DNA from 4 places in the Phyllobacterium sp. CL33Tsu genome. Region 1 is predicted to be linked to each of the others. Evidence: riboswitches for the same ligand, from Rfam matches in the RefSeq annotation. Region 1 holds a riboswitch; each other region holds the start of a gene.
What was found. A riboswitch is a leader RNA that binds a small molecule or an ion and turns the genes downstream of it on or off. The one in region 1 is predicted to bind cobalamin.
Positions count from the first base shown of each region.

Region 1 (7,207 bases):
TCACCACGCCGAAGCCATCGTCACCATGGACATGGCCGGCGCGGAGAACGACCTCGAAACGGTCCTGCTCGATCTGACGATCCCCGTCACCGAAATTGTCGCGGGCGGGGGAGGCGAGGCGCGACTGACGCAGCGTCTGCGCCGTGGTCTCGCCGAACGGGGCTGGAGCAAGCGCAATATCCGCGTCCGCAAGACCGTGCGCTGGTCCGAATTCGATGAGGAAAGGGAGGTCGCCTCCCTCTCTCATGAAATCGACCACGTGAAGGCATTCGGGCCGCAAGGCTCGGTGTTCGCGCTCGAAATCGAGTGGAACAACAAGGATCCGTTCTTCGACCGCGACCTTGAAAGCTTCAAGCGGCTGCACGCCGAGGGCGCCGTCTCCGTCGGCGGGCTCATTACCCGCGGCGAGAGCCTTCAGAACGATATGCGGACGATCCTGCGCCGCTTTGCAGATGAAAGGGCTGTCGATGAACTCGGCCAGCTCGACAGCTTCAATTATGTTCCGACGGGGCGTCAGCGCGAAATGATCCTGACAAGGGCCGAGCGTACCGGCGACTTCCGGCAAGCATGGGTCGATGCATTCGTCGGCGACAAGTTCGGCGAGGCGACGACCCATTGGCGCAAGCTGCGCGACCGCGTCTTGCGCGGCGTCGGAAACCCGTGTCCGCTTGTCCTTATCGGCATACCTTCATCGGTGGTAACGTTCGATCACTCCGCGGCCTCCGCTGCGGAATTATAGGCGTAGGTCTTCCAGGTCGGCTTGTAGTCTTCGTCGGCCTGATTGCCCCAATAGGTCCAGTTTGGCCGCGTCCCGCGCGCAAAAAGTTCGAGATAAGGACCCTTCGAGCAGCTTTCGATCAGATCGTACTGCTCGTCGGGCTTGCGCGAGTGTTCGCGCTTGCGCGACGAAAGATAGTTCACCTGGCTGCGGCCTGGCGCCAGTGTGCGGGCGTTCTTGCCGCGAACCCCGAAGAGCAAGACTTCGGTGACGTTGCGAAAATAGAAGCCCACGCCGCGCCCGTCAGAGCCGCCATCCTTGCGCACCTTGTGCCAGATGATGTTCGACTTGTACTCGAATCCCCAGGATTGCATGACCCGCAGCCCCTCCGGCAGCAGCGCATTCGGCACCCACAGGTAGAGATGCGCAGGTTGCGCCGTCAGGTCGGCGATCGGCAGGGCGCAGATATCGTCGGTCGTCATCGTGCCGTAGCGCGACAGGCGCTTGTGCTCCGGAGCGACCTTTCCGGTGCGATTGGTGAAGCGCCACGGCGGATCGGCAAGGACGGTGTGATAACGCTTTCCTGCGGTTCGTTTCGCCAAATCTATGGCTGCGTCCATAACTTCAGCGTTCACGACAAACCTCCGGTGAGAAAAGAACGAAAGCAGAACACATAACGATTGTCAATCGGAGACGATTCGCCTTTCCAGTGGGTTATAGCATGCCATAGGCGCAAGGTATTGCCGAGCCGCAATAGTTCACCGAATTCTCATGACTCTTTTTGACAGATTCATCAGGGATATTCGCTGGTGTTGCCCGCAGTTTTTCATAATATGCGGCGGCTTTCACGGCGCATATTTTCAGGAGCGTTTATGAACGACCTTTTTTCAACCGGCCCCGAGATATTGCCCGCGCGCAAGCTCAGTGGGCGTGTCAGCGGCCTGTTCGAGGCACGCGCCGGCGATTTTGTGACGGCGCCGTCAGCGGAACTCAACGTCACTTTCGACGGAATTGTCGGTGATTTCCATGCCGGCCCGACGCGGAAATCCGGCGGTCGCGAGCCTTGGTATCCGCGCGGCACCGAAATGCGTAACGAGCGGCAACTCTCGATTCTTGCGCCGGACGAACTCGTACAAGTTGCAGCCGGCATGGGGCTTGCCGAACTCAGGGCCGAGTGGATCGGCGGCAACATGCTGATCGACGGGATCCCGTCGCTTTCGATGCTGCCGCCACGGACGCTGATATTTTTCGAGGGTGGTGTCACGTTGAAGGTCGACGGCCAGAACGCGCCCTGCAAGATTGCCGGGCGCTCGATCGGCGAACATGCGGGAACGGCCGACCATACCGCGACTGCGCTCGATTTCGTTCGGGTCTCGCGGCGGATGCGCGGCATCGTCGCCTGGGTCGAAAAGCCTGGAACGATCGGCAATGGCGAAAAGGTGGATGTGCGCATTCCCGAACAATGGATTTATCGCCCCTGAGGCTTGCGCGCGCCCGGGAATTGTGGCGAATGATCAGGCAGGTCCGGTGCCTGCGGCAAGCGTTGCGGGAGAATCGGGAAGCCGGTGAAAATCCGGCACGTGCCCAACGCTGTAAGGGGGATGGACGCGCATTTGCCACGGAACTTCCGGAAGGCGCGCGGCTCAGTTGAACCTCAGTCAGAAGACCGGCCGGACCTCATAGCTCGAACCGCGTGGACGGCGGCGAGAGTTTCAAGCGTTGTTGGGAGCAAACAATGCACGATAAATGCCATGGTCCGACTGCCGCCGACAGTTTTTCCAAAGATGAACGCGCGGCGGTCTACAAAGCCATCCATACGCGCCGCGATGTGCGCGACCAGTTTCTTCCCAAGCCCATACCCGACGAGGTGCTCATGCGCCTGCTCGATGCGGCCCACCATGCGCCTTCGGTCGGCTTTATGCAGCCCTGGAATTTCATCCTGATCAGCGATCCCGAGCGCAAGCAGGAGGTGCACCAGGCCTTCACCCGCGCCAATGAGGAAGCGAGGGCAATGTTCACTGACGATCGCCAGGCGCTTTATGCTGCGCTGAAACTCGAAGGCATTCTCAAGGCGCCGCTCAACATCTGCATCACCTGCGATCGCACCCGTGGCGGGCGCGTCGTCCTTGGCCGCACCCATAACCGTCAGATGGACCTCTACAGTACCGTCTGCGCAGTACAGAATCTCTGGCTTGCAGCGCGCGCCGAAGGCGTCGGCGTCGGCTGGGTCAGCATCTACCATGATACCGACATGCGCCGAATTCTCGGCATTCCCGCGCATGTCGAGATCGTCGCCTATCTCTGCGTCGGCTACGTGGATGAGCTCTACCAGGCGCCGGAGCTTGAGCAGCGCGGATGGCGCAAGCGACTGCCGCTCGATGAACTCATATTCCGGGGCCGGTGGAGTGGATGCGATGATCCAGGAACGCTCAGCTCGGATCATCCTCATCCGGATCAAGCAGGCGTGTCGCCCGCCACTCCGTCAGTTTCCGGTTGATCGCTTCCAGCACGAAGAAACGCGCCGATTCCTTGTCGTAACCGTCGTCACGAAGCACATCGTAATCCGTGTGCTGGTGGCGGACATGGGCGACCGTCGCCAGCCACACCGCAATCGGCGGCGGCAGCGTCTTCATATGCGGGGCATTTGCGGCGGCGCGGATCGGCTCGGAATCCGAATAGGGTACGGCCGGTAGCAGAAGTGTCAAAGCCTTGTTGATGGCGCGCTGGCGGTTTGTTCCGATGCTCATGCCGCTATCCTAGCCGATTCTCGTCCTATTTCAGGCGCGGCAAAAAATGTCGTCAACGGCAAAAACAACTTGCTTATGCGGCGTTTGTCACATAAACATATCTTTATGTCTTTTGAGGATTGGAAGCATGGACAAGCGTAATCTCAACCTGGACCTGATGGTCGATACGCTGAAAGCGGCGGCCGAGCCGAGCCGCCTGCGCATCCTCGCGCTCCTGTCACGCGGCGACCTTACAGTTTCCGATCTCACCTCAATCCTTGGCCAGTCGCAGCCGCGCGTGTCGCGGCATTTGAAGCTGCTGTTCGAGGCCAGCCTCATCAATCGCTACCAGGAGGGTTCCTGGGCTTATTTCCGCCTGGCCGACTCGCTGATCGTCGGTGACATCGCCCGGTCGCTGCTCGACCGCCTCGATTTTTCCGATCCTTTGCTCGAACGCGACCTCGAGCGGCTTTCCTCGGTGAAGTTGCAGCGGCGCGAACGCGCAGCCGCCTATTTCAGCGCCAATGCAACGAGCTGGGATATGATCCGGTCTTTGCATGCGCCGGATGGCGCGGTGGAAGCAGCGCTCCTCAAGATCGTCGGCCGCAAGCCGTTTCAGGCGATGCTCGATGTCGGCACGGGGACGGGCCGTCTGCTCGAACTCTTCTCGCCGCTCTATATTCGCGGCGTCGGCATCGACATAAACCGCGACATGCTGACGGTTGCTCGCTCCAATCTCGATCGCGACGGGATTACCAATGCGCAGGTGCGCCATGGCGATGTCTATTCCCTGCCGGTGGATCGCGAATCCTTCGATCTTGTTACCGTCCACCAGGTTCTGCACTTCCTCGATAACCCCGCCGAAGCAATCCGCGAAGCGGCACGTGCATTGCGGGCAGGCGGGCGCATGCTCATCGTTGATTTTGCTCCGCACGAACTTGAGTTCCTGCGCGACAACCATGCCCATATGCGTCTCGGCTTCAGCGATGCGCAGATGCGCGAATGGCTTACGGAAGCCGGTTTGATGCTCGAAGAGAGCACGGAACTTGAACCGAAAGACAAGAACAAACTAACCGTTAAACTGTGGCTGGCACGCGACCCGCGCCTGCTGATTGCAGATCCCGATTTAACCTCCCGCGTCACGGAGAGTGTCTGATGAGTTTCTTTCGCCAATCGCGCCGCCCCGATATCGGTCACAATATCCGTGTGTCCTTCGAGTTCTTCCCGCCGAAGACGGAAGTCATGGAGGAACGGCTTTGGGAGACGGTGACGCGCCTTGCGCCGCTCAATCCCGAATTCGTCTCGGTGACCTACGGTGCCGGCGGTTCGACGCGCGAGCGGACCGCCCGCACGATCAACCGCATCCTGACCGAAACAGACGTCAATGCCGCTGCGCATCTTACCTGCGTCGATGCGACGAAGGAGGAAGTCGATACGGTGGTGCGCGAGTTTGCCGCCATGGGCGTCAAGCGCTTCGTTGCCCTGCGGGGCGATCCGGCAAGCGGCGTCGGTTCGCACTACAAGCCGACACCCGGCGGCTATGAGAACGGCGCTGATCTCGTTGCCGGGCTGAAAGCCTTTGCCGATTTCGATATCTCGGTTTCGGCCTATCCGGAAAAGCATCCGGAAAGCCCGGACTTCGCCACCGACATCGACATGCTCAAGCGCAAGGTCGACAATGGCGCGACACGGGCGATCACTCAGTTCTTCTTCGAGAACGATCTCTACGAGCGCTATGTCGAAAAGGTTCGCCGTGCCGGTATCTATATTCCGATCCTTCCGGGCATCCTGCCGATCCACAATTTCACGCAGGTGACGAATTTCTGCTCGAAGGCGGGCACGCACATTCCCAACTGGCTGGCCGAGCGCTTCGAGGGTCTCGAGAACGATCCGCAGACGCACCAGCTCGTCGCTTCGGCAGTCGCTGCCGAACAGGTGGTCGACCTCGTCGAAAGGGGTGCGCAGGATTTCCACTTCTATACGATGAACCGGGCCGACCTTGCTTTTGCCATCTGCCATCTCATCGGAATTCGGCCGGGCAGCAATGTCGTTGAGGCCAGTTTGGCCGGGGCCGCGGCATAAGACCGGGCTCTGAAATGGGAAACGGCCCGACTGCCATGATCGGGCCGCTCCATGTTTCACCTACTTAACGGTCAGAGACCATCTACGTAGCGCTCTTGTATTTACTCAGGGGATGAGTCCTACGACCATTGCACCGATAAATGCGAACGCTGCACAGATCATAAGGACATTCATCGATCGAGTTAGTCCCATCGTTTGTCTCCTGCAGTTAACCGATTTAGCATAGCGCAAATTTGCCACAGAAAAAGCCCAAATATTACGGTCTTATGACGCCGGGGTGAGAAAATTTTTGCCTGATAAACCTAAGTTTCTGAAATGAAACACATTTGACAGGGCAAAAAATTTCGAGATCACGATAAAATGTTCCGAAATGAGGCATATATTTGCACTGCAGCATTTTTGCCACTAACGGGGCGCCGAGGCCCGTTTCAGCCACAATTGAGCCATAATTGGCCCGTTCGCGGATATGTCGCTTTATTGAAAACTTTAGGTTTTTTACCGTTTTCGCATTGCGGTTATCAGGCGGCCGTCGATAGTCAACAGGCCGAGCGCGATGAGCCCCATCCCGAGAAAATCATGCGCGGCCAGCCGTTCGCCAAGAAAAATTGTTCCAAGCAGGATGGCGCTGACGGGGACGATCAGCGTCACGAGCGAAGCGTTCGTCGCGCCTGCCGTCTGCACGATGGAAAAATAAAGGATATAGGCATAGGCAGTGGACAGGAGACCAAGGCCGAGGATCGCGGCCCAAACTCCGCCATCGATCGTAGCGACCTGCGGGACGCCGTCCCAGAACAGGACAATAGGTATCATGATCAACGTCGCCGCGGTCATCTGGCCAGTGGAGGTGACGGTTGGCGGAACGCCTTTGAAGCGCTTGGCGAGAATGCCCGCAAAGGCGTAGGACAGCGTTGCCGCGATCACCAGCATTTCCGCCCATAGCGGTCCGCCCAGTCCGGTCAGCGCCCCTGGACCAATGAGAGTAACGATGCCGGCAATGCCAAGCAGGATGCCGGCGATCTTGTTGACGGTGACCTTTTCATCGACGGTCAGAAATGCGGCAACAACGACAGTCCAGATCGGAGTCGTTGCGTTGAGGATGGCCTCCACTCCAGCGCCAAGGGCCGTCTGGCCGATGAACAACAATGAAAACGGTATGACGTTCATCAGCAGGCCGAGCCCGGCAAATTTGAGCGCGTGTTGCCGGTAGCTCCAGAAATTGATGCCGCGTGCAAGCAAATAGAGATGAAGAGCAAGGGCGGCTATGGCGACGCGAAAGAGCACAAGGGTAAGCGGCGGGACGACCTGAACTGCGATGCGGGCGAAGAAAAACGAGCCGCCCCAGATAGCGCCGAGAAGAAACAATTGCGCCCAGGCGAAGCCTGTCATGGCAAGGGGTCTTGGTGCGATGGTTTGGGATGACAAGGTTTCAATTCCTCCAGAAGCCTGCCCGGCGTTCCACATTCACGGCAAAACAGGATCAAGGCCACCCGATTCCTGCCGGACAAGAAGCGACTTTCGTCCGTCACGTTCGCTTGCTAAGAGTTTCGTATGACGCAGAACGACAAGATGCAACGATTCGCCTCGGCCCGTGAAGCAGCGCTTACCTTACGGCCCGATCAACCCGTCTACTGCTTTCGTCCCCATGTCCTCATCAAGGATGCGGACCGGTTCATGAAAATGT
Region 1 is NZ_FORJ01000005.1:17,449-24,655, reverse strand. It holds gene BM074_RS17060 (BglII/BstYI family type II restriction endonuclease) at 1-739, shown strand, start outside; gene BM074_RS17055 (MT-A70 family methyltransferase) at 709-1,353, opposite strand; gene BM074_RS17050 (MOSC domain-containing protein) at 1,591-2,199, shown strand; cobalamin riboswitch at 2,227-2,408, shown strand; gene bluB (5,6-dimethylbenzimidazole synthase) at 2,454-3,215, shown strand; gene BM074_RS17040 (DUF2293 domain-containing protein) at 3,148-3,465, opposite strand; gene BM074_RS17035 (ArsR/SmtB family transcription factor) at 3,593-4,600, shown strand; gene metF (methylenetetrahydrofolate reductase [NAD(P)H]) at 4,600-5,526, shown strand; gene BM074_RS17025 (DMT family transporter) at 6,022-6,912, opposite strand; gene BM074_RS17020 (type III PLP-dependent enzyme domain-containing protein) at 7,093-7,207, shown strand, end outside.

Region 2 (7,207 bases), on a different contig from region 1:
TCTCCCGGCGTCTGGCCGAGATCGATTGCCTCGGTGCCTTCGGCTATCGTGCCTTTCTGGGCAAGCAGGAGATGCATCAGTCTTCCCTATCAGGCAGCCGCCGCGTTCATCGCCGATTCGATGGCTACCGCGTCGATATCGTGAAGGCCGATGACGACGAGCCGTGTCTGCCGCTCCTCGCCCGGATGCCAGCTGCGATCGAAATAATGCTCGATGCGCGAGCCTACCGCCTGGACAACGAGGCGCATCGGCTTGCCCGGAACATCGACGAAGCCCTTGAGGCGCAGAACGTCATGATCGGCGATCACGCCTTTCAGCTTCTCGACAAAAGACTTCGGCTCGGAAACCGGCCCGAGGCCAACGACGAAGCTCTCGAATTCGTCATGGCTGTGTTCCTCGCCGGCTTCATGCTCCATCTCGTGATGCGACTTGCGGTTGGCAATATCCTGCTCGGTACCGACGCCAAGGCCAAGCAGCAGTTGGTTGCTGATCCTGCCGAAGCTTGCGGGGATCATGTTGAGGGCACGCACCGAACGGCTTTGTACGTCGCCCTTCACCCCGTCGAGTTCATCGCCGCTGATGAGATCGGTCTTGTTGAGAATGATGAGGTCCGCCGCGCGGATTTGGTCCTCGAAGAGTTCTTCGAGCGGGCTCTCATGGTCGAGCGATTCGTCCTGCGACCGCTGCGCGTCGACCTTGTCGTGATCGTCGGCGAAGCGACCTTCCGAAACTGCGGCGGCATCGATAACGGTCACGACGCCGTCGACAGTCACCTGCGTCTTGATCTCCGGCCAGTTGAAGGCCGCCACCAGCGGCTGCGGCAGCGCAAGGCCAGAGGTTTCGATGACGATATGGTCAGGACGATCGGGCCGATCGAGCAGTTTTGTCATGGTCGGGATGAAATCATCAGCCACGGTGCAGCAGATGCAGCCATTGTTGAGTTCGATCACATCCTCGTCGCGACAAGCCTCAATACCGCAGCCCTTGAGCAACCCGCCATCGACACCGAGATCGCCGAATTCATTGATGATCAGCGCGATGCGCTTGCCATCGGCATTCTCGAGCAGATTGCGGATCATCGTCGTCTTGCCCGAACCAAGGAAGCCGGTGATGACCGTTGCTGGAATCTTCTGACCCTGCATGTTGTTATCCCTTCATTTTGAGCGGCAGACCTGCTGCTACGAAATAGACTGTTTCCGCGGCGCCAGCCACGGCCTGATGAAGACGTCCGGCATGATCGCGAAAGTCGCGGGCCATGCGGTTCTCCGGAACGATGCCGAGGCCAACCTCGTTGGAGACGCAAACGACCGCACCTTTAAGATGCGGCAGCGCTGCGGCAAGCCTTGCCGTTTCCGCCATGACATCGCGCTCGGCCATCATGAGGTTGGTGACCCAAAGTGTCAGGCAGTCGACAAGAACCGCTGTGCCCTCGGCCGCATGCACTTCCAACGCGGAAACCAAATCGAGCGGTTCTTCGACCGTCGTCCATAAGACGCCGCGCCGCGCCTTGTGCTGGTCGATGCGAGCGGACATCTCATCGTCCCACGCCCTGCCCGTCGCAAGATAGATTGCTTCGTTGCCGGATGACTCGATCAGTCCCTCGGCAAAGGAGGATTTGCCGGAGCGCGCGCCACCGAGCACAAACGTGACCCCGCGCTCCAGCACGGCCATCAGGCTTCAAGCTCCGAAGCCGCGTAGCTCTGGATGGCAAAGCCGAGCGCAGTGCCGAGCACCACCCAGAAGAAGAGGTTGGTCGCGAGCGTCGATACCGCGAACTCGGATGCCAATGTCGGCGGCACGGCGGAAGTAAGATCGTCCGCTTCCGGAGCGCCATAGATATGCGGCGCAACAATCAGCACGAGGCCGAGTACCCTCGCCCAGATTTCCTCACGCAGAACGATAAAGTAAACGCCGCCCGCCGTCAGCAGCACCGTGATGAGCCACCAGGCTTGCCGTGTCGCGAGATCGGCGGCGGGCATAGCCGGCAGTTCCGGCGCAAGGCTGAACGATGGCGCAAGGTTGAAGATGAAGAACCCGGCGAGGCCCCAATAAATGCCGTTCTGCACGGTGATCTTACGTCCAAGAAACAGGGCGGCCGCGCCCGTGATCAGAGCGAAACCCGCTCCGGCGACAAGATTGATCAGCAAGGTGTTACCAAAGCGGCCGAACGGCAGGGCCGGGCTTACCTCTTCCTCTTCGTGAGTGTGCGGCGCCACGGCAGGTGCTGTCTCGCCGGCGGCGGCAGGCGCTGCGGCATGCTCGTGCTCGTGGCCGCCTGCGGCGTTCTCATATTCTTCCGCGTGCAGGATAAGTGGCACGCTGCGCACATACATGGCTGGCGTCAACAGAATACCAGCAAACAGACCGGCCACGATCGTAGCCAGAAGATATTTAACCAACATCGATATCTCTCCGAATTCCCATATCAAGACACCGGGCTGTCGAAACGACACCCGGACCAGATAAACCCTCAGTTTTCAATGCTTAAGCGGTGGCGGCCGAATCATTACATCCAGCCGGGCTCCAACCTCAGTGGCAGGGGAATCCGTAGGAATGGCGGGTATCGTGCGCCGTATCGTGCAGCGTTTCGGAATGGGAAAGACCCACGCCATAAACGATGAACACGCCGAGCAGCATTGAAACCACCGCCGTCGTCAGACGCGATGCGAGCGGGAGAGATATCGTAGTCGAAGTACGTGCAGCCATAACAACCTCCGTGCAGGGCCAGAAGGGACATTCCCCTTCGGTCTTGGGCACCATTGCCCTATGACTGGCAGGTCTCCTGGCTCGCGGGTCGCAGGATCAATGCCGCCTTCCCGGTTTCCCAGTGGCTGCCCTCGGCTTGCGCCTCAGGCCTTGGCATGAATCCTCGCCGCTCTACAGTCGCGGGGTCGGCTGCGGTAGGGCCGCCCTGATGGGTACGGCCGTCGCATTCCCTTTTGATCCCATGGCCTTTGGCCGAACGGGAACCAATCATGGGTTGAACGTTATTCACCAAGCACCGAGAATGTCAAACGAAACCGCGCGACGTTTTTCGCTTTACTAAAGTCAAGGGACCACTTCGAGATCGGTGTTCCTGTATTCGTCATCCGTCGCCAGGATGGGCAACCGATAATATTTCGCACAGGTCTACATACTCAACGTGCGATCAATGCATGGAGATCGAGGACTTCAGCCAGTTGGTCGGCTATCGAATCGAGCGCGGCATCGACGCCCGCCCTGTAGTCGAAGGCATTTGCATTGATTCCCAGCGAACGCAGCAAGGCGGAGCGATAGGCATCGGTGCCGAACAGCCCGTGCATATAGGTCCCAAAGACCTTACCGTCGGCAGAAATCGCGCCATCCTCGACGCCGTTGATCATCGCCGTCGGGCGGCTGCAATCCGGGCCGGTCGTCTTGCCAAGATGGATTTCATAGCCGCTCAGCGGCACGTCGTATTGCAGCGAATGAGCCGCAACATTGCGAACGGTCTTTTCCGGCTCCATCACCGTTTCGATATCGAGATGCCCGAGGCCCTCGCTTTCCGTCGCTGCACCTTCGATGCCCTCAGGGTCGCGCACCGTGCGCCCGAGCATCTGATATCCACCGCATATGCCCATGATCGAGCCGCCGCGACGCCGGTGAAGGTTGAGGTCCTTGTCCCAGCCGTTTTCCCGGAAGCGTATAAGATCACCGATCGTCGATTTCGACCCGGGGATGATGACGAGACCGGCATCGACGGGCAGTTGCTCCCCGCTTCGGACAAACACGACATCGACATCAGCCTCGGCCATCAGCGGATCGAGGTCGTCGAAATTGGCAATGCGGTCAAGCACTGGCACCGCGACTTTCAGCGCGCGGCCGTTCCCCTTTACCAATCGCTCCAGCACGACGGAATCTTCCGCGGGAAGCCGGGTAGCATCCTTCAGCCATGGCACGACGCCAAATGAAGGCCAACCGGTGAACCGGGTGATTGCTTCCAACCCCTCGTCGAAGAGCGAGACGTCGCCGCGAAACTTATTGATGATATAGCCGATGATCGCGGCGCGATCCTCCGGCGGCAGGATCGCATGGGTGCCGACAATCGATGCGATGACGCCGCCGCGGTCGATATCGCCGACGAGAACGACCGGCACATTGGCGCGGGTTGCAAAGCCCATATTGGCGATATCGCCAGCCCGCAGATTGATTTCGGCAGGCGAGCCCGCGCCCTCGACGATGACGAGATCGGCACCATCGCAAACGATGTCAAAGGACTGCATCACGGCATCGAGCAGTTGCCCCTTGAGCTTCTGGTAGTCCCGGCCCTTCGCCTGGCCCCAGACCTTGCCTTGCACGATGATCTGGCTGCCGGTTTCCGACTGCGGCTTCAGGAGCACGGGATTCATGTGGATGGAGGACGGCACACCGCAGGCCAGCGCCTGCAACCATTGCGCCCGGCCTATCTCGCCGCCGTCATCGCTGACCGCCGCATTGTTCGACATGTTCTGCGGTTTGAACGGCCGGACAACCAGCCCGCGCTTGTGTGCAAGCCGGCACAGACCCGCCACCAGGACGGATTTCCCAACATCTGAACCGGTTCCCTGCAACATGATTGCGCGTGTCATGGGCTTTGAGTAGCGGATATGTCTTTCTCTTCCTAGTCCTGCCTTGGACGTTGCGCCCCGGGAAGCTTGGGATAGAGTGGCAAGCAATAAGAAATGCAGGGAGGGTGCCATGGACAGTAGCGTTGATTCGACCGCTGGCCAGTTCGAACTCGATGAGGATCAACTGGCGATCCAGGACATGGCGCGCGCCTTCGCCGCCGACCGCGTCGCGCCGAACGCATTGGCGTGGGATCGCGACAAGCACTTTCCCGCCGATGTCATCCGCGAGACTGGACCGCTCGGCATGGGCGGCATCTATGTGCGCGAGGATGTCGGCGGTTCAGGCCTGAAACGGCTCGATGCCGTGCTGATCTTCGAGGCGCTCGCCGCCGCCTGTCCAGCGTTCTCGGCATTCATCTCCATACACAACATGGGCGCGTGGATGATCGATACGTTCGGCAGCGAGGAGCAACGTCAACGCTTTGTGCCGCGCCTGACATCGATGGAGTGGCTTGCGAGCTATTGCCTGACCGAGCCGAACTCCGGTTCCGATGCCGCCGCCCTGAAGACCCGCGCGGTGCGTGAGGGCGATCAATACATTCTCAACGGCGCCAAGCAGTTTATCTCGGGCGCCGGCGATTCCGACCTTTACGTGACGATGGTGCGCACCGGCGAGGATGGACCGAAGGGCATCTCTGCGCTGGTCGTCCCGAAAGATGCGCCCGGCCTTTCTTTTGGCGCCAATGAATACAAGATGGGCTGGAACGCCCAATCCACCCGCCAGGTCATCTTCGAGAACTGCCGTATCCCAGTTGCCAACCGGCTCGGCGAGGAAGGTGACGGCTTCCGCATTGCCATGGGCGGGCTCGACGGCGGGCGGCTCAACATTGCGGCATGCTCGCTTGGCGGCGCGCAATCGGCCCTCGACAAGGCGCTGGTCTATGCCAGTGAGCGCAAGGCGTTCGGCAAGGCGATCAATCAGTTCCAGGCGCTTCAGTTCAAGCTTGCCGATATGGAGACGGAGCTTTCAGCTGCCCGCATGCTGCTCTACACAGCGGCATCAAAGCTTGACCGCAAAGCGCACGACGCTTCCAAATGGTCCGCCATGGCCAAGCGCTTCGTCACCGACAAGGGGTTCGATATCGCCAACGACGCTCTGCAGATCCATGGCGGCTATGGCTACCTGCACGACTATGGCGTGGAGAAACTGGTACGTGACTTGCGGGTGCACCAGATCCTGGAAGGCACGAATGAAATCATGCGGGTAATCATCGCGCGGCACATGATGGGCCGTTGAAATTTCAAATTGAGGGAGAAGTGCGATGACGACTGTCGCTTTTATCGGCCTTGGACATATGGGCAATCCGATGGCCGCCAATCTCGTCAAGGCGGGCCATAAGGTACTTGGGTTCGATCTCGTGCCCGAAAACCTCGATACCGCGCGGGGCAACGGCGTAACGATTGCAGACAATGCCGAGGCCGCCGTCGCCGAGGCCGATGTTGTCATTACGATGCTCCCGGCCGGCAAGCACGTGCTTTCGGTCTACGAGGCGGTTGCCAAGGGAGCACGAAGGGGCGCGCTGTTCATCGATTCATCGACGATCGACGTCGACTCCGCCCGCAAGGCGCATGCAATCGCCGCGGAGAACGGACTGCTGTCCGTCGATGCACCGGTCTCAGGCGGCATTGGCGGCGCGGCGGCGGGCACCCTCACCTTCATGGTGGGCGGTTCCGATGAAGCCTTCGTCAAAGCCGAACCGATCCTAAAACCGATGGCCGGACGGATCGTTCATTGCGGCGAAGCGGGCAACGGCCAGGCGGCCAAGATCTGCAACAACATGATCCTCGGCATTTCGATGATCGGTGTCAGCGAAGCTTTCACGCTGGCCGAGAAGCTTGGGCTATCACACAAGGCGCTGTTCGACGTCGCCTCCACATCTTCCGGCCAATGCTGGTCGCTGACGACCTATTGCCCGGTACCGGGACCGGTGCCGACCTCTCCGGCTAACAATGGCTATAAGCCGGGCTTTGCTGCCGCGCTCATGCTCAAGGACCTTAAATTGTCGCAGGAGGCGGCGACAAGTGTTGGTGCAGCAACGCCGCTCGGCGCCCATGCCGAGGCGCTTTATGCCGAGTTTGGGGAAGCGGGCAATGAAGGATCGGATTTCTCCGGCATTATCAATTATCTGCGCGACGCCAAGCGCGAAGGCTGACCACAATCCTGGCGGAAAAGTCGCAAATTTAGATTTGCTTAAGTTCTCGATAACCTCGCGGTAACGATGTCCGGCTAAAACTTTACGGGCGAGCAGGGTCAAACCTGTTCCCCGCTCCGGATCAGGTACCGCGTACCGGAGCTGTAATTTTCTGCCCGCGTTGAGTTCGGCAGAACTGCCATGCGTAACTTGGCAAAAACCGCGCTGTTCCCTCGTGAACGGGGCGGTTTTTTTGCATCCTTAGAAAATTCAGAGCAAAGAAAAACCGCCACCTCAAAGGCAGCGGTTCACATGCCGTCTCGTTGATCGATTAGCCGGCCGAACGGGTCCAGATGAAGGACAATGCGGAGCCGATACCGCTCTTTGCATTGCTGGACGGAGCGTTGCGCTTTTCGGTTGCATTCCACGAAATGTGCACGCGGTTATTGC
Region 2 is NZ_FORJ01000002.1:411,788-418,994, forward strand. It holds gene cobN (cobaltochelatase subunit CobN) at 1-77, opposite strand, end outside; gene cobW (cobalamin biosynthesis protein CobW) at 90-1,142, opposite strand; gene cobU (bifunctional adenosylcobinamide kinase/adenosylcobinamide-phosphate guanylyltransferase) at 1,147-1,671, opposite strand; gene BM074_RS11640 (CbtA family protein) at 1,671-2,402, opposite strand; gene BM074_RS11645 (CbtB domain-containing protein) at 2,530-2,706, opposite strand; cobalamin riboswitch at 2,755-2,989, opposite strand; gene BM074_RS11650 (cobyric acid synthase) at 3,138-4,586, opposite strand; gene BM074_RS11655 (isobutyryl-CoA dehydrogenase) at 4,696-5,862, shown strand; gene mmsB (3-hydroxyisobutyrate dehydrogenase) at 5,888-6,778, shown strand; gene BM074_RS23020 (hypothetical protein) at 7,089-7,207, opposite strand, start outside.
Region 2: linked by a shared signal. The riboswitch ahead of BM074_RS11645 (CbtB domain-containing protein) and the one ahead of bluB (5,6-dimethylbenzimidazole synthase) in region 1 are both predicted to bind cobalamin.

Region 3 (7,207 bases), 310 kb from region 1:
GGATGAGATTATCGAATGCCCGAAACACAACGGCCGCTTCAACTACAAGACCGGCCAGGCCAAGGGCGCGCCGGTCTGCGTCAATCTCAGGACATATCCGGTCAAGGTCGAGTCCGGCAAAGTCCTCATTCAGCTCGGGTGACCGTCATGGAACATGGCATGGTCATCATCGGCGCTGGCGAATGCGGGGTGCGCGCGGCATTTGCCCTGCGTGAAAACGGCTATGGCGGGACGATCGCGTTAATCGGCACCGAACCGCACCTCCCCTATGAACGCCCGCCACTTTCGAAAGAGGCGATGGTCTCCGACGATCATCCCTTGCCGAGAACCATCGCCAGTATCGAACAATTCGCTGAGCAGCGGATCGACTTCATCGGCAATTCAACGGCTGCGTCTATCGACCGGGCCGCAAAGTCGGTCGTCCTTCACAACGGCCGAAAAATTGCATACGAGCGGCTGCTGATTGCCACAGGCGCTCTGCCGCGCGCCCTGCCGCTTGCTGCAGGCAGCAAACATTGCGTCACCTTGCGCAGCTATGACGACGCGCTGCGCATCCGTGCGCGCTTCGGTCCGGCGGCACGCATTGCTATCATCGGTGGTGGGTTCATCGGCCTCGAACTTGCCGCAAGCGCACGCAAGCGCGGCGCGGCGGTGACGGTCATCGAGGCGCAGCCGCGTATCCTGATGCGGGGCGTGCCGCAAGAGATCGCCGAGGTCATCGCCGCCCGCCATCGCCATGAAGGCGTCAGTCTGCGCTGCGGAACAGGGATCGCATCGATCAACGACACGGACGACAGCGTCAACATCACCCTTGCTGACGGCATGGAAATTGCCGCCGATCTTGCGGTGATCGGGATTGGCGCTGTCCCTGTCACGGATCTGGCTGAAGCGGCCGGTCTCGAAACCGCCAATGGCATCATCGTAAATGATTGGCTGCAGACGAGCGACCCTGACATATTTGCTGCCGGGGATTGCTGCGCCTTTCCACTCGCGATCTATGGCGGACGACGCGTCCGCCTGGAGGCCTGGCGCAATGCGCAGGAACAAGGTTCCCTCGCCGCGCGCAACATGCTCGGCGGCCGGGAGCCACACGAATCCGTACCGTGGTTCTGGTCCGATCAATACGAACTCGGCCTGCAGGTCGCGGGACTTGCCGACGAAGCGACGGAGACGATCCGCCGTGACCTTGGCGACGATGCCTTCATCCTCTTTCATCTTGCCGCCGATGGCCGGCTTGTCGCGGCAAGCGGCATCGGACCCGGCAATGCTGTCGCCAAAGATATTCGCCTCGCCGAGATGTTGATCCAACGCAGCGCGCGACCGGTTCCAGCGCAGCTTCAATCGAGCCATGTCAAACTCAAATCGCTGCTCGCGGCCTAAGGCGGATAACCATGCGAAACCTGCGCCCCACCGTCGCGGACATTCTTGCACTTAAGGGCCGCCGCCAGCTAACCATGCTGCGGGTCGAAACGCTGGAGGAAGCCGAGGCCGCCGAACGCGCCCGCGTCGACATGCTTTCCATACCGCCGGCGTTGCTTACGCCGGAATTTCGCGACGCGGCGCCCTCTGCCTTTACCGTGCCGGGGCTCGAATACGGCGATTTCGTCACCGCCGAGGATTACCTGCGGGGTGCGTTCACGGCACGCAAGGCGGGCGCTGACGCTGTCTATTGCGCCGCAAGTCTTGCCACGGTGCGCCGGCTTCGCGACGAGGGAATCCCCGTATGCGGACATGTGGGCCTCATCCCGTCCAAGGCGACCTGGACGGGCGGATTCAGGGCGGTAGGGAAGACTGCGACGAGCGCGCTCGAAATCTGGCGGCAGACCAGGGCGCTTGAAGAGGCAGGCGCCTTCGCCGCCGAGATAGAGGTCGTGCCGGTTGACGTCGCCTCCGCCATCAGCGAGCGAACATCGCTTTTCATGATCTCGATGGGCGCGGGCGCGGGCTGCGATGCGCAGTATCTTTTCGCAGCCGACGTGCTCGGTTCAAATCGCGGCCATTATCCGCGCCACGCCAAAGTCTATCGCAACTTCACGGCTGAACTCGACCGCCTGCAGCAGGAAAGGATCGCGGCCTTTTCCGAGTTCGTCGCCGACGTGAGTGCCAGGACATATCCGGGACCAGAACATGTCGTCGGCATGCCGCGCGAAGAACTGGACCGGTTCTTGCGCGAACTGCCCTCTCTCTGATCTACGGTCGCCGTTTGCCTTAAGCCTCGACTTCGACATTGCCGAGCGGCTTGGAGCAGCAGGCGAGGATATAGCCCTCGTCGATTTCCTCATCGAGGATGCCGCCATTGTGGTCCATGTCGACGTTGCCGGCGAGCTTCATAACTTTGCACGTGCCGCAAAGACCCGACTCGCAGGCGGCGGCAATGCGGATGCCAGCACCGCGCGCCGCCTTGAGGATCGTTTCTCCGGCCGCGCATGGCACCTCCATGCCCGACATCGAGAACGTCACCGTCGCGCTCGCGGCCGGCTCCGTGGAGATCCCGTCGAGCATCGGCAGAACAGGCTCGGGCGCCGGGCCGAAGCTTTCCTGATGGTAGTGGGCCATGTCGAATCTGGACGCTTCGAGCATATTGCGCACATCACGCATGAAGCTTACCGGACCGCAGCAGAAAATGGTCCTGTCCTTGAAGTCCGGGGCGAGCAGCGGCAGCTTCGGCGTTTCGAGCCTGCCGCGTATGCCGGTCCAGACCTGCCCCATCTCGTGCTCCTTGATGAGGAAGGTCAATTTCAGGTTCGGCATGCAACTCGTCAGATATTCGAGTTCCTTGCGGAAAATGATATCGCTCGGACGCCGCGCGCAGGTAACGAAATTGATATCGCTCTGCGGCGCGCAATCATGCATCCAGCGCGTCATCGACATCATGGGCGTGATGCCTGAGCCGGCTGATATGAAGAGATACTTGCTGCCGGGATGCTTGCGCATCGAAAAGTCGCCGAGCGGGCCAAAGGCCTTGAGGCGCACGCCCGGCATGAGATGATCGAGCATCCAGCGCGTGCCGATGCTATCTTCCTGCGCCTTGACCGTCACGGCGACGGTGAAGGGTCGGGAGGGGCTCGATGACAATGTAAAGGTGCGCAAAACCGCTTCCGGTTGCACAGGCAGCTCGAAGGTCATGAACTGGCCAGGCTCATAACGAAACCAGTTATGATTATCCGAGCGGAAGGTGAAGGTCTTCACATTGGGCGCTTCCTCGACGACCGAAAGACATTCGAGAAGATGCAGCCGGTCGTTCCACGGCTGCATCTGGTCGAGGTGCGGATAATTCTGGGAAACGCCAATGTTCATTCAAGCAACCCTGCTGAGTTTCGTATCGCCGGAAAGCCGCGCTTCCATGGCATTGCTATACCATTCCAGGAATTGAAGGACGCCGCCTTCATGCTCGACCGAATAGGGACCGGGTTCATAGGCCGGCGAGCGAATGCCGAACGCGTTTTCCTCGACGATGCGACGGTCCTGATCGTTGGTTTCCAGCCAGACATGCGTCAGATCTTCGAGATTATAATCGACGCCCTCGACCGCATCCTTGTGAACCAGCCACTTGGTCGTGACTTGCGTCTCGTTCGGACCGAGTGGCAAGACACGGAAAGAGATCGCATGGTCGCCAAGGATGTGATTCCAGGTCGTTGGATAATGGTAGAGGAGCAGTGAACCTATGCTCCTGGCGTTGACGTCGTCGCTGAGTTGACGGCCGACTGCGCGCTTGCCCGATAGAGTATAGCTCTCGGCATTGTTGATGAGCGGAACACGGGTCGCCCGATACTGCCCATCTTCAGCGATGCGGAATACGCTTGGCAAACCGGCAGCCTCGCACTTGTCCCAGTGCGATACCATTTCCGGATCTTCCTTCGAACCCTGAATTCCGGTGGCGCTCGGCGCCTCCGGGAAGGTCTTGCAAAGCTCAGGATGGTTGCCGGCGCAATGGTAGCACTCGCGGTTATTCTCCCAGACGAGCTTCCAGTTGCCTTTCTCGACGATCGAACTCTGGAAGGCGACCTTGGTCTCCGTCAGCCGGTGTGGCGCAAGGTACGGCTCGAGCAGGGTGCGTGTCGGGGTGAAATCGGGCGCGATCTGCGCCAGGCAGATGAAGATGTAGCCGCCGACGCTCTCGCAATGCACCGTTTTCAGACTGAACTGGCTCGCGTCGAAATCGTCTCCCATCTGGCGGGCAAAAAGCAAACGTCCATCGAGCTCGTACGTCCACTGGTGATAGGGGCAGACGAGCTTTGCCGAGCTCCCCTTGTCACCCGCGCAGATGCGCGAGCCGCGATGACGGCAGGAATTGTGGAAGGCGCGAATCTGTCCCTGACGGTCGCGAACGATGACGACGGGGTAGTCGCCGACCTGCACGGTGAAATAATTGCCGGGTTTGGCGACTTCGCAATCATGGCCGATGAACAGCCAGTCGCGATAATAAATCGTCTCCATGTCGAGACGGTAATAGTCTGGGTCCGAGTAGAAAGCCTGTTCCAGTCCGTAGCCCGGTTTCCGGGTTCTGAGATTCCGGAGAAGTTCATTGCGAATGTCCATGTCGCGTCCTCGCCTTAAGCCTGCAAAGAACTGACTGGTGGTGACGGAGAAGAACGTCCGTACAGCCAACGTTTGTCGACCGCACAAAGCCATGCTCCTTGATCGCCCACCGCGATCAGTCGGTTTTTTCCCTCAAGGCTGGTTTCCGGGCTCTGGAGTTGCCTTCTCAGACTTCACGGCGCCTTCCCGGGGTGCACTCCCAGTGGCTGTTTTGCCGCGTTTTACTCCACTACCGTTGCGGGGGCAGCGCCGGGTTTTAACCGGCTTCCCAATTCTCCGCCTTCCCTAGAAAGCGGCACCTCAAGTGGTCACGATAAAAGCATCGGGCTTTGGAAAAGAATAGGTGCGGAAACGACATCCCATTTACGAACGGCGACACGCAGCATTTCGGTCAAATGGTGCGCCGCACCCTTGACCCCAAGCGCTGTCGATTTATGGCACAGACGCCGATCATACCATTGGGCGATGCAGATATTGCCTGATCGATTCCGGCTTCATCTCGATCGAGAACCCGGGCATCGAAGGGGGCATATAGGCGGCATTGCGAATGTCGCAGGGATCGACGAAATGCTCATGCAGATGATCGACATATTCGATGACCCGCCCCTCCTTGGTGCCCGATACCGCGATGTAGTCGATCATCGACAAATGCTGCACATATTCGCAGAGGCCAACCCCACCCGCATGCGGCCAGACCGGCAGATTGTATTTCGCCGCGATCAGCAGCACCGCCAGCACCTCGTTGAGCCCGCCCATGCGGCAGGAATCGATCTGGACCACATCGATGGCACCTTCAGCGATGAACTGCTTGAACATGATCCGGTTCTGGCACATCTCGCCGGTCGCCACCTTGACCGGCTTGATCGCCTGGCGAATCTTGCGATGCCCGGCGACATCGTCCGGGCTCGTCGGTTCCTCGATGAAGTACGGCTTGACGAAGGCAAGCTTCTTCACCCAGTCTATGGCCTCGTTGATCTCCCAGACCTGGTTGGCATCGATCATCAGGATACGATCAGGCCCGATCACTTCGCGGGCAATCGTCAGCCGGCGGATGTCATCCTCGAGATCGCGCCCGACCTTCATCTTGACGTGGTTGAAGCCGGCGTCGACGGCCTCCTGGCAAAGCCGGCGCAGTTTTTCATCGGAATAGCCCAGCCAACCGGCGGAGGTCGTATAGCAAGGATAGCCTTCGGCCTTGAGGGCAGCGATGCGTTCGGCCCTACCGGCATCCGCTTTCCGCAGAATGTCGAGTGCCTCGTCGCGGGTCAGAACATCGGTCAGGTAGCGGAAATCGACAATGTTGACGATTTCCTCCGGCGTCATCTCGCCGACCAGCTGCCAGACTGGTTTGCCGGCTTCCTTGGCCAGCAAGTCCCAGACGGCGTTGACGACGGCGCCGGTGGCAAGATGCATGGCGCCCTTGTCCGGCCCGATCCACCGCAATTGGCTGTCGCCAGTGATGAAATGCCAAAAGCGTCCCGGATTTTCCTTCACCCAGTCGAGTTCAAGTCCGATGACGAGATGCTTCATCGCTTCGATGGCGAGGCAGCAAATCTCGTTGCCGCGCCCGATAGTGAATGTGAGGCCGTGCCCGGCAAGACCATCCGTGTCCGTATCAAGAACGACATAGGCCGCCGAATAATCCGGATCCGGGTTCATCGCGTCGGAACCGTCAAGCCCCTGCGACGTAGGGAAACGGATGTCGAAAACCCGAAGATCGGTGATGCGGGTCATGTCTTGCTCCTGAAATTGCCCAGTAATCTCGTTTTCAATTTTGGTTTGTCGCAAATGATCAGGTGTCGGCGCGCGCCACCTGCTTCTGGTTGCCAAGGCCTTCAATTCCAAGCTCAATGACGTCGCCCGCCTTGAGATAGCGCGGCGGCTTCATGCCCATCCCGACACCGGGCGGCGTACCAGTCGAGATGATGTCGCCGGGCTGCAGGCTCATGAACTGGCTGAGATAGGAGACGAGGAAGGCAACGCCGTAAACCATGGTTTTTGTCGAGCCGTTCTGCATCGTCTCACCATTGACGGTGAGCCACATTTTGAGGTTTTGCGGGTCGGCGATCTCTTCCTTCGTTACCAGCCACGGACCGGTCGGCCCGAACGTGTCGCAGCTCTTGCCCTTGGTCCATTGCCCGGCACGCTCGATCTGGAACGCGCGCTCGCTGACGTCATGGACGGTGCAGTAGCCGGCGACGTAGTCGAGCGCGTCGGCTTCGCTGACATATTTTGCGGTACGGCCGATGACGACGCCGAGTTCCACTTCCCAGTCGGTCTTTTCCGAACCGCGCGGTATGAGCAGGTCGTCATTCGGCCCGACAATGGCGGAGGTCGCCTTCATGAAGATCACGGGTTCCGGTGGCACGGCCATCCCGGATTCTGCTGCATGGTCGGCATAGTTGAGGCCGATGCAGATGAACTTTCCGGTGCCGGCAATGCAGGGACCAAGGCGCGGGGCGCCCTCGACGAGCGGAAGGCCATCCATATCGAGATCGGCCAGCTTTGCCAGCGCTGCTGGATCGAGTACGGCGCCCGAAAGGTCGCTGACTTTCCCCGAGAGATCGCGAATCTGGCCCTTAGTGTCGAGTATGCCGGGCTTTTCCTGTCCGGGGGCGCCATAGCGTAGAAATTTCATCGTTTATTCCTTTGGTTAGACGGTCCAGCC
Region 3 is NZ_FORJ01000005.1:324,908-332,114, forward strand. It holds gene BM074_RS18520 (MocE family 2Fe-2S type ferredoxin) at 1-142, shown strand, start outside; gene BM074_RS18525 (NAD(P)/FAD-dependent oxidoreductase) at 148-1,380, shown strand; gene BM074_RS18530 (3-methyl-2-oxobutanoate hydroxymethyltransferase) at 1,392-2,189, shown strand; gene BM074_RS18535 (FAD-binding oxidoreductase) at 2,209-3,297, opposite strand; gene BM074_RS18540 (aromatic ring-hydroxylating oxygenase subunit alpha) at 3,298-4,539, opposite strand; cobalamin riboswitch at 4,658-4,857, opposite strand; gene BM074_RS18545 (L-fuconate dehydratase) at 4,990-6,273, opposite strand; gene BM074_RS18550 (fumarylacetoacetate hydrolase family protein) at 6,332-7,177, opposite strand; gene BM074_RS18555 (SDR family oxidoreductase) at 7,193-7,207, opposite strand, start outside.
Region 3: linked by a shared signal. The riboswitch ahead of BM074_RS18540 (aromatic ring-hydroxylating oxygenase subunit alpha) and the one ahead of bluB (5,6-dimethylbenzimidazole synthase) in region 1 are both predicted to bind cobalamin.

Region 4 (7,207 bases), on a different contig from region 1:
CCACCCTCCCCACAAGGGCGCGAACCCGCAGAGGCCAACGCCTCGTTCGAGTAGCGCGTGTGCGAAGCCGCCAATCGATCTCCCCCTTGTGGGGGAGATGCCCGGCAGATCATTTCGTCAATGACTTTCGTATGCATGGCGCCGCCTTTCCCTCCCCCTTGTGGGGAGGGTGGCTGCGCAGCAGCCGGGAGGGGCGTTGCTGGTCACCCCTCAAAACGCTTCCGGGTGCATCGCACGAGCTATCTTGCCGATAGCCTCGATATTGGCAGGGCCGGGCGTGATCTCGGCGTAGCGCAGAGCGACGAAGCGTTCGTTCTTCACCGCATCCGTCTCCTTCATCGCCGGGTGTGATTTGAGGAAGTTCAAAAGCTTCTGATAGCCGGCATCATCCTGATAATCGAGAAGGACGAGGAATTGGGGGTTGCGCGCGGCGACCGTTTCCCACGACGTCGTGCCCCAGCTCGTCTCCATGTCGTCCATGATGTTGACGCCACCGGCTTCGCGGATCAATGCCGACGGCATGGCGAACTTGCCGGCCGTGAACGGCTTGTCCTCACCGGAGTCATACAGGAAGACGCGGGTGTCGCCGTTCCCGCCGATCTTGCCCTTGATCGCGGCAAGCTCCGCCTTCCAGCCAGACACCAGCTTGTCGGCCTCGGCGTCCCTGCCGAAAATCTTGCCGAGCTTTTCAATATCGCCATACAGCAGATCCATCGAGGCGGCGGGACGATTCTTGTCGAGATGAACGCAGCTCTCCGTCAGGACGAGCGTCTTGATACCGTAGGGGGCGAGCGTGTCCGGTGTAACGTCGCCGCCCGGCTTCATGCCGTAGTACCAGCCGGCAAAGAAGAAATCGGGATTGGCGGCGACGAGGTTCTCGATGGTCGGATATTTGGGTGCAAGCTCGGGGATCGAACCTTGCTGCCTCTTGAACGCTTCATCTAGCTTGTACCAGCCGGTGATGCCGGTCACGCCGACGATCGAGGGCTGGAGGCCGAGCGCGAAAGCCATCTCGCTCATGTTGATATCCTGGATGACGGCGCGTTTCGGCGCCGCGTCGAAGGTCAGCGGCGTGCCGCAATTGTCGACAGTGACCGGAAAGGCATATGCCGGCGCGGATAGCAGCGTGAGCGCGAGTGCGATGAGGGCTTTTTTCATGGGAGTCTCCGTGACTTATCAGATTGAACGGGGCCGGGAACGTCGAACACCATGAGTTCGCGGTCCTGATGCGGGTGGCGCAGGCGCAGGACGTCGAGGTCGAACACGTCGCTGACGATCCGCGGGGTCAATGTCTCGTTGGGCGTGCCGGTGGCGACGATCTTGCCGGCATGCATGACGGCGACATGGCTGGCGAACGGCGCGACGAGCGGCAGGTCGTGCAGGACGGCGACGGTGGTGATGCCGAGCCCGGAAACGAGCGAAAGCAGGGCGCTGCGTGCCTTCGGATCGAGGTGATTGGTCGGCTCGTCGAGAAACAGGATCGCCGGTTGCTGGGCGAGAGCGCGCGCCAGCTGCAGCCTCTGCCGCTCGCCGCCGGACAGCGAACCAACCGTCCGCGCCGCAAATGACTCTACGCCGGCACGATCCATGGCTTCCCCAACAATCTCGCGGTCCGTCGCGGCGCTGTAGCGCCCGCCATGCGGAATACGGCCAAGCGCTACATAGTCGATGGCGCGCAACTGGCGGTCCGGCGTATCCGTCTGGCCGACGAGGGCGAAGCGGCGTGCCCGATCCAGCGGGGTCAAGCGGTTAATATTCTCGCCTTCAATGTGAATGGCCCCGCTTGTCGGCGCCGCAAGCCCCGCCAGCATCCGCAGCAGCGTGGATTTGCCGGCGCCGTTCGGACCGATGATGGCGAGCCGCGATCCGCGTGAAATTTGCAGCGATGCAGCTTCAACCAGGCACTTGCCGCCGATTCGATAGCTGACCGTGTCAGCGCTGAGAAGGATGGAATTCATGGCTGGCGTTTTCCGGCAATCGAAAATTTTCGCACCCAGGAAACTTCGATCAAATTATGTAATGTTATATCGTATGATAGCAAACGCGAAGTAATGTCAACCGGCAGGATCCAGCCAGGGTGCGGGCACAGGCGATGATGATGATGAGGGTCGATGTGCATACCTGTCCTTCATGAGGACAGGAACAGGGAACGTGGATATTCCAATCACGGCACGCCTCAGCAGTTGCTCAAGGTCATCCGTAAACGGCAACATCGCATCGCTCCCGGTACACCCCGTCCGGTTCGAATCATTTGCTTGATGGCAGGTCTCCTGGCTCGCGGGTCTCAGCTTTGCCCGGCCTTCCCGATCGTTCGATCAGTGGCATCGTCAGGCAACGCTCGCCGCTTACAGTTGCGGGGGCAGCCACGGTCTCGGTCCCTATTGGGTACGCCTCACCGTGTTCCCTTTTCATCTCCGGTGTTGTCATCCCGGAGAAACCATCGGCGCGGATGCTATGCGGGGATTTCTCCGCTGGCAAGCACGTTTATACGGCAAAATTCTCAAGTGCTAAAATAATTGGCAATAGGACATTTTAAGACGTGCCCTATGAAAGAGAGTAGTTTAGGTTTCAGTTTGTTTCGCGCGATGCGCGGCCAGTTATTTGAGGCGATATGGCAATTCACGCTGCGGTCTACCATCTGACGCACTATAAATATGACCGTCCGATCATGCTCGGACCTCAGGTCATTCGCCTGCAGCCTGCGCCGCATTCGCGTACGAAGGTTCTCAGCCACTCCCTAAAAGTCAGTCCTTCCAATCACTTCGTCAACCTGCAGCAGGATCCCTACGGGAATTTTCTCGCCCGCTTTGTGTTTCCCGAGCCCGTCACCGAACTGAAGATCGAGGTCGACCTCGTTGCGGACATGACGGTCTACAATCCCTTCGATTTCTTCGTCGAGCCCATCGCGGAGACGTGGCCCTTCGCCTATCCTGAGGATATCCGGGACGACCTCTCGATCTATCTGAAGCCGGAGCCAACGGGTCCGCTGCTGAGCGCGTTTCTTGCAACGGTCGACCGCAACCCGACCAATACGGTGAATTTCGTCGTCGACCTCAATGCGCGTATCCAGCGTGAGGTTGGCTATGTCATCCGCATGGAAACCGGCGTGCAGGAGCCCGATACGACGCTGGGCGTCGCGACCGGTTCCTGCCGCGATTCCAGCTGGCTGCTCGTACAGGTCCTGCGCCATCTCGGCATCGCGGCCCGGTTCGTCTCCGGCTATCTGATCCAGTTGAAACCCGATCTCGTCGCCCTTGATGGCCCGGCGGGCACGAACAAGGATTTCACCGACCTTCACGCGTGGTGCGAGGTTTATCTGCCGGGCGCGGGCTGGATCGGACTTGATCCGACCTCGGGCCTTCTGACCGGCGAAAGCCATGTTCCGCTCGCCGGAACGCCGCACTACAGAAACGCCGCACCGATTTCCGGCATGGCCGAACCCGCCAATGTCGAGTTCAATTTCGACATGCATGTGACACGGGTCTCCGAACACCCGCGCATAACCAAACCGTTCTCGGACGAATCCTGGGCCGCGCTTGATGCTTTGGGCGACAAGGTCGATGCGATGTTGACGCAGCGCGACGTGCGGCTGACCATGGGCGGTGAGCCTACCTTCGTGTCGATCGACGATTTCGAATCCGGCGAATGGAACACCGATGCGGTCGGCCCGACCAAGCGCGAAAAGGCCGACATGCTGATCCGCCGACTGCGCGATCGCTTTGCGCCCGGCGGCTTCCTGCATTACGGGCAGGGCAAATGGTATCCGGGCGAAAGCCTGCCGCGCTGGACCTTCTCGCTCTACTGGCGCAAGGACGGCAAGCCGATCTGGGTCGATCCGAACCTCATCGCTGCCGAAAACAGCAAGGGCGAGATCAAGCCGGCGGACGCCGAAAAGCTCTTGACCGGCATGGCGAACGTTCTTGGCGTCGAGACGGAGATGGTCGCGCCGGCATATGAGGATCCGGCCGAGTGGCTGGTCAAGGAAGGCAATCTGCCGGCCAATGTCGATCCCTCCAATTCCAAACTCAAGGACCCGGAAGAGCGCAGCCGCATGTCCCGCGTCTTCGAACGTGGCCTGACTGAACCGACGGGTTATGTGCTTCCGGTACAGCGCTGGAACAGCCAGGCTGTCGCCGGCCCGCGCTGGCGCAGCGAAAAGTGGACGACACGCCGTGGCAAGCTCTTTCTGGTGCCGGGAGATTCGCCGGTCGGATACCGCCTGCCGCTCGGAGCGCTGCCGCACGTCCCGCCTTCGGAATATCCTTATATCGTGCCCGTGGACCCCTCCGTGGAACGCGGACCGCTTGCCGACTCGATTGCTCAAGCAGAGCCGGCGGGCCGGGACACGCCGCAGGCTGTCGCGTCATTCACAGCCGCCGAAGGGGGCCAGCAGGAGCGGGTCGAACAGGAACTGGGCGATATCGGCGGTGCGGTGCGCACCGCGATCTCGGTTGAGCCGCGCGAGGGCCGCCTCAGCGTATTCATGCCGCCGGTTGAAGCGCTGGAGGACTATCTCGAACTCGTCGGCGCCGCCGAGGCTGCCGCGGCGAAGCTCGGACTGCCGGTTCATATCGAGGGCTACAGTCCGCCGCAGGACCCGCGCATCAACGTCATTCGCGTAGCGCCGGACCCGGGTGTCATCGAGGTCAACGTCCATCCTGCCGCCAACTGGCGTGAGTGCGTCGAAACGACAACGGCGATCTATGAGGAAGCGCGCCAGTCGCGCCTCGGCGCCGACAAATTCATGGTCGACGGCAGGCACACCGGCACGGGCGGCGGCAATCATGTCGTTGTCGGCGGCGAAACGCCAAATGACAGCCCGTTCCTGCGGCGGCCGGATCTCTTGAAGAGCCTTGTTCTTCACTGGCAGCGGCATCCATCCTTGTCCTACCTGTTTTCCGGCCTCTTTATCGGCCCGACAAGCCAGGCCCCGCGCATCGACGAGGCGCGCCATGACAGTCTCTATGAGCTCGAAATCGCCATGGCGCAGGTGCCGATGCCGGGTCGCGGCGCACCGCCTCTGCCCTGGCTGGTCGACCGGCTTTTCCGCAACCTTTTGATCGACGTCACTGGAAACACCCACCGGGCGGAAATCTGCATAGACAAGCTGTTCTCGCCCGACGGACCAACGGGACGGCTTGGCCTCGTCGAGTTCCGCGGCTTTGAAATGCCGCCCAATGCCCGCATGAGCCTCGCGCAGCAATTGCTGGTTCGGGCGCTGGTCGCACGCTTCTGGAACAAGCCCATCGAGGGCGGGTTCGTGCGCTGGGGCACGTCGCTCCACGATCGCTTCATGCTGCCTGCCTTTGTCTGGGCGGATTTTCTAGATGTTCTCGCCGATCTGCGCGAAAACGGCTTCGAGTTCCGGCCGGAATGGTTCGAGGCACAGCTCGAATTCCGCTTTCCGTTCTGCGGCGAGATCGAACGCGAGGGCGTCAAGCTGGAACTGCGCCAGGCGCTGGAACCGTGGCATGTCATGGGCGAGCAGGGCGCCATCGGCGGGACGGTGCGCTTCGTCGACAGTTCGGTCGAGCGCCTGCAAGTGAAGATGGAGAACTTCAATCCTGCGCGCCACAGCGTTGCCTGCAACGGGCGCGAAGTCCCGCTGCGGATGACCGATACCCAGGGTACAGCCGTCGCAGGCGTGCGCTACAAGGCGTGGCAGCCGCGCAGCGGGCTCCATCCGATGATCCCGGTCAATACGCCGCTTGTCTTCGATATTTACGATCAATGGTCGGGCAGGGCGATCGGCGGCTGCGTCTATCATGTCGCACATCCGGGTGGGCGCAGCTATGATACTTTTCCCGTGAATTCGAACGAAGCGGAGGCGCGCCGCCTTGCCAGGTTCGAAGGGCGGGGACACACGGCGGGGGCCTATGAACTCAGGAAGGAGCAGCCTTCCGGCGAGTTTCCGATGACCCTCGACCTCAGGCGGCCACGGCCAAGTTGATGCGACGAATGCGAGATCGGATGGGTCTGAGTTTTACCCCGGCTCTGTCTAGCCAGATGCCCCGCCACCGCGGCCCGAGGGGTGTGCAACCATGCCATCGCCCGTGAGAGCGCCAAATGTGTCAGGGCTGCTCGCGGGTTATCAACCGCTGCCCAATGTTGCCGACGAAATGATCGACCCCTCCGGCGCAGTGCGTCCGGGTTGGGAATCCCTGCTTCGCAGGCTCGATCAAATCGGTCCTGAAAAGCTCGCGACCCGCTTTGCCAAGGCCAGCCAATATCTGCACGATGCGGGCGTTTATTACCGGGTCTACGATGAAACCGGCACGCAGGAACGAGAATGGCCGCTGGCGCATATCCCGCTTCTGATTGACGAGCATGACTGGCAGTCGATCACGCGCGGTCTTGCCGAGCGTGCGGATCTCCTGGAAGACATCGTCGCCGACATTTATGGCGAGAACCGGCTGATCGGCGAGGGCGTGCTGCCGCCCGATCTTATTGCTTCGAATTCCGAATATTTGCATGCAGTGGCAGGCGTGGAGCCGGCGAGCGGGCATTTCCTGCATTTTTGCGCCTTCGAACTCGGCCGGGCGCCCAACGGCAGGTGGTGGGTTCTCGGCGACCGCACGCAGGCGCCGTCGGGTGCCGGTTTTGCCCTTGAGAACCGCGTCGCAAGTACGCGGGCTCTGGCGGATGTTTCCGCATCCATGAACGTTCACCGGCTTGCGGGGTTCTTCAAGGAGTTTCGCGATTCGCTGCAGGCGCAGGTCAAGAACCCGCAGGGACGTGCGGCAATTCTCACGCCCGGACCCAACAACGAAACCTATTTCGAACACGCCTATATCGCGCGCTATCTCGGCTTCATGCTGCTGGAGGGTGATGATCTCACCGTCAGCAAGGGCAAGGTCATGGTGCGCACCGTTTCGGGCCTCAAGCCCGTGGATGTGCTGTGGCGACGCATGGACGCCGCCTATATGGACCCGCTTGAACTGAAGGCGGATTCCTGGATCGGCACCCCCGGCATGGTGGGGGCTCTCCGGCAACGTTCTGTCTCGCTCGTCAACGCACTTGGTTCAGGCATCCTGGAGACGCGGGCCTTGCTGGCGTTTCTCCCGGCCATTTCCAACGCGCTGCATGGGCGCGACCTTGCGCTGCCCAGCATCGCCACATGGTGGTGCGGCCAGGACAAGGAGCGCCGGCACGTCATGGATCACCTTGACCAGATGATGGTGGGACCGGCGATGTCGAGACAATTGCC
Region 4 is NZ_FORJ01000001.1:343,960-351,166, reverse strand. It holds gene BM074_RS01790 (ABC transporter substrate-binding protein) at 211-1,158, opposite strand; gene BM074_RS01785 (ABC transporter ATP-binding protein) at 1,155-1,958, opposite strand; cobalamin riboswitch at 2,243-2,457, opposite strand; gene BM074_RS01780 (transglutaminase family protein) at 2,612-5,950, shown strand; gene BM074_RS01775 (circularly permuted type 2 ATP-grasp protein) at 6,042-7,207, shown strand, end outside.
Region 4: linked by a shared signal. The riboswitch ahead of BM074_RS01785 (ABC transporter ATP-binding protein) and the one ahead of bluB (5,6-dimethylbenzimidazole synthase) in region 1 are both predicted to bind cobalamin.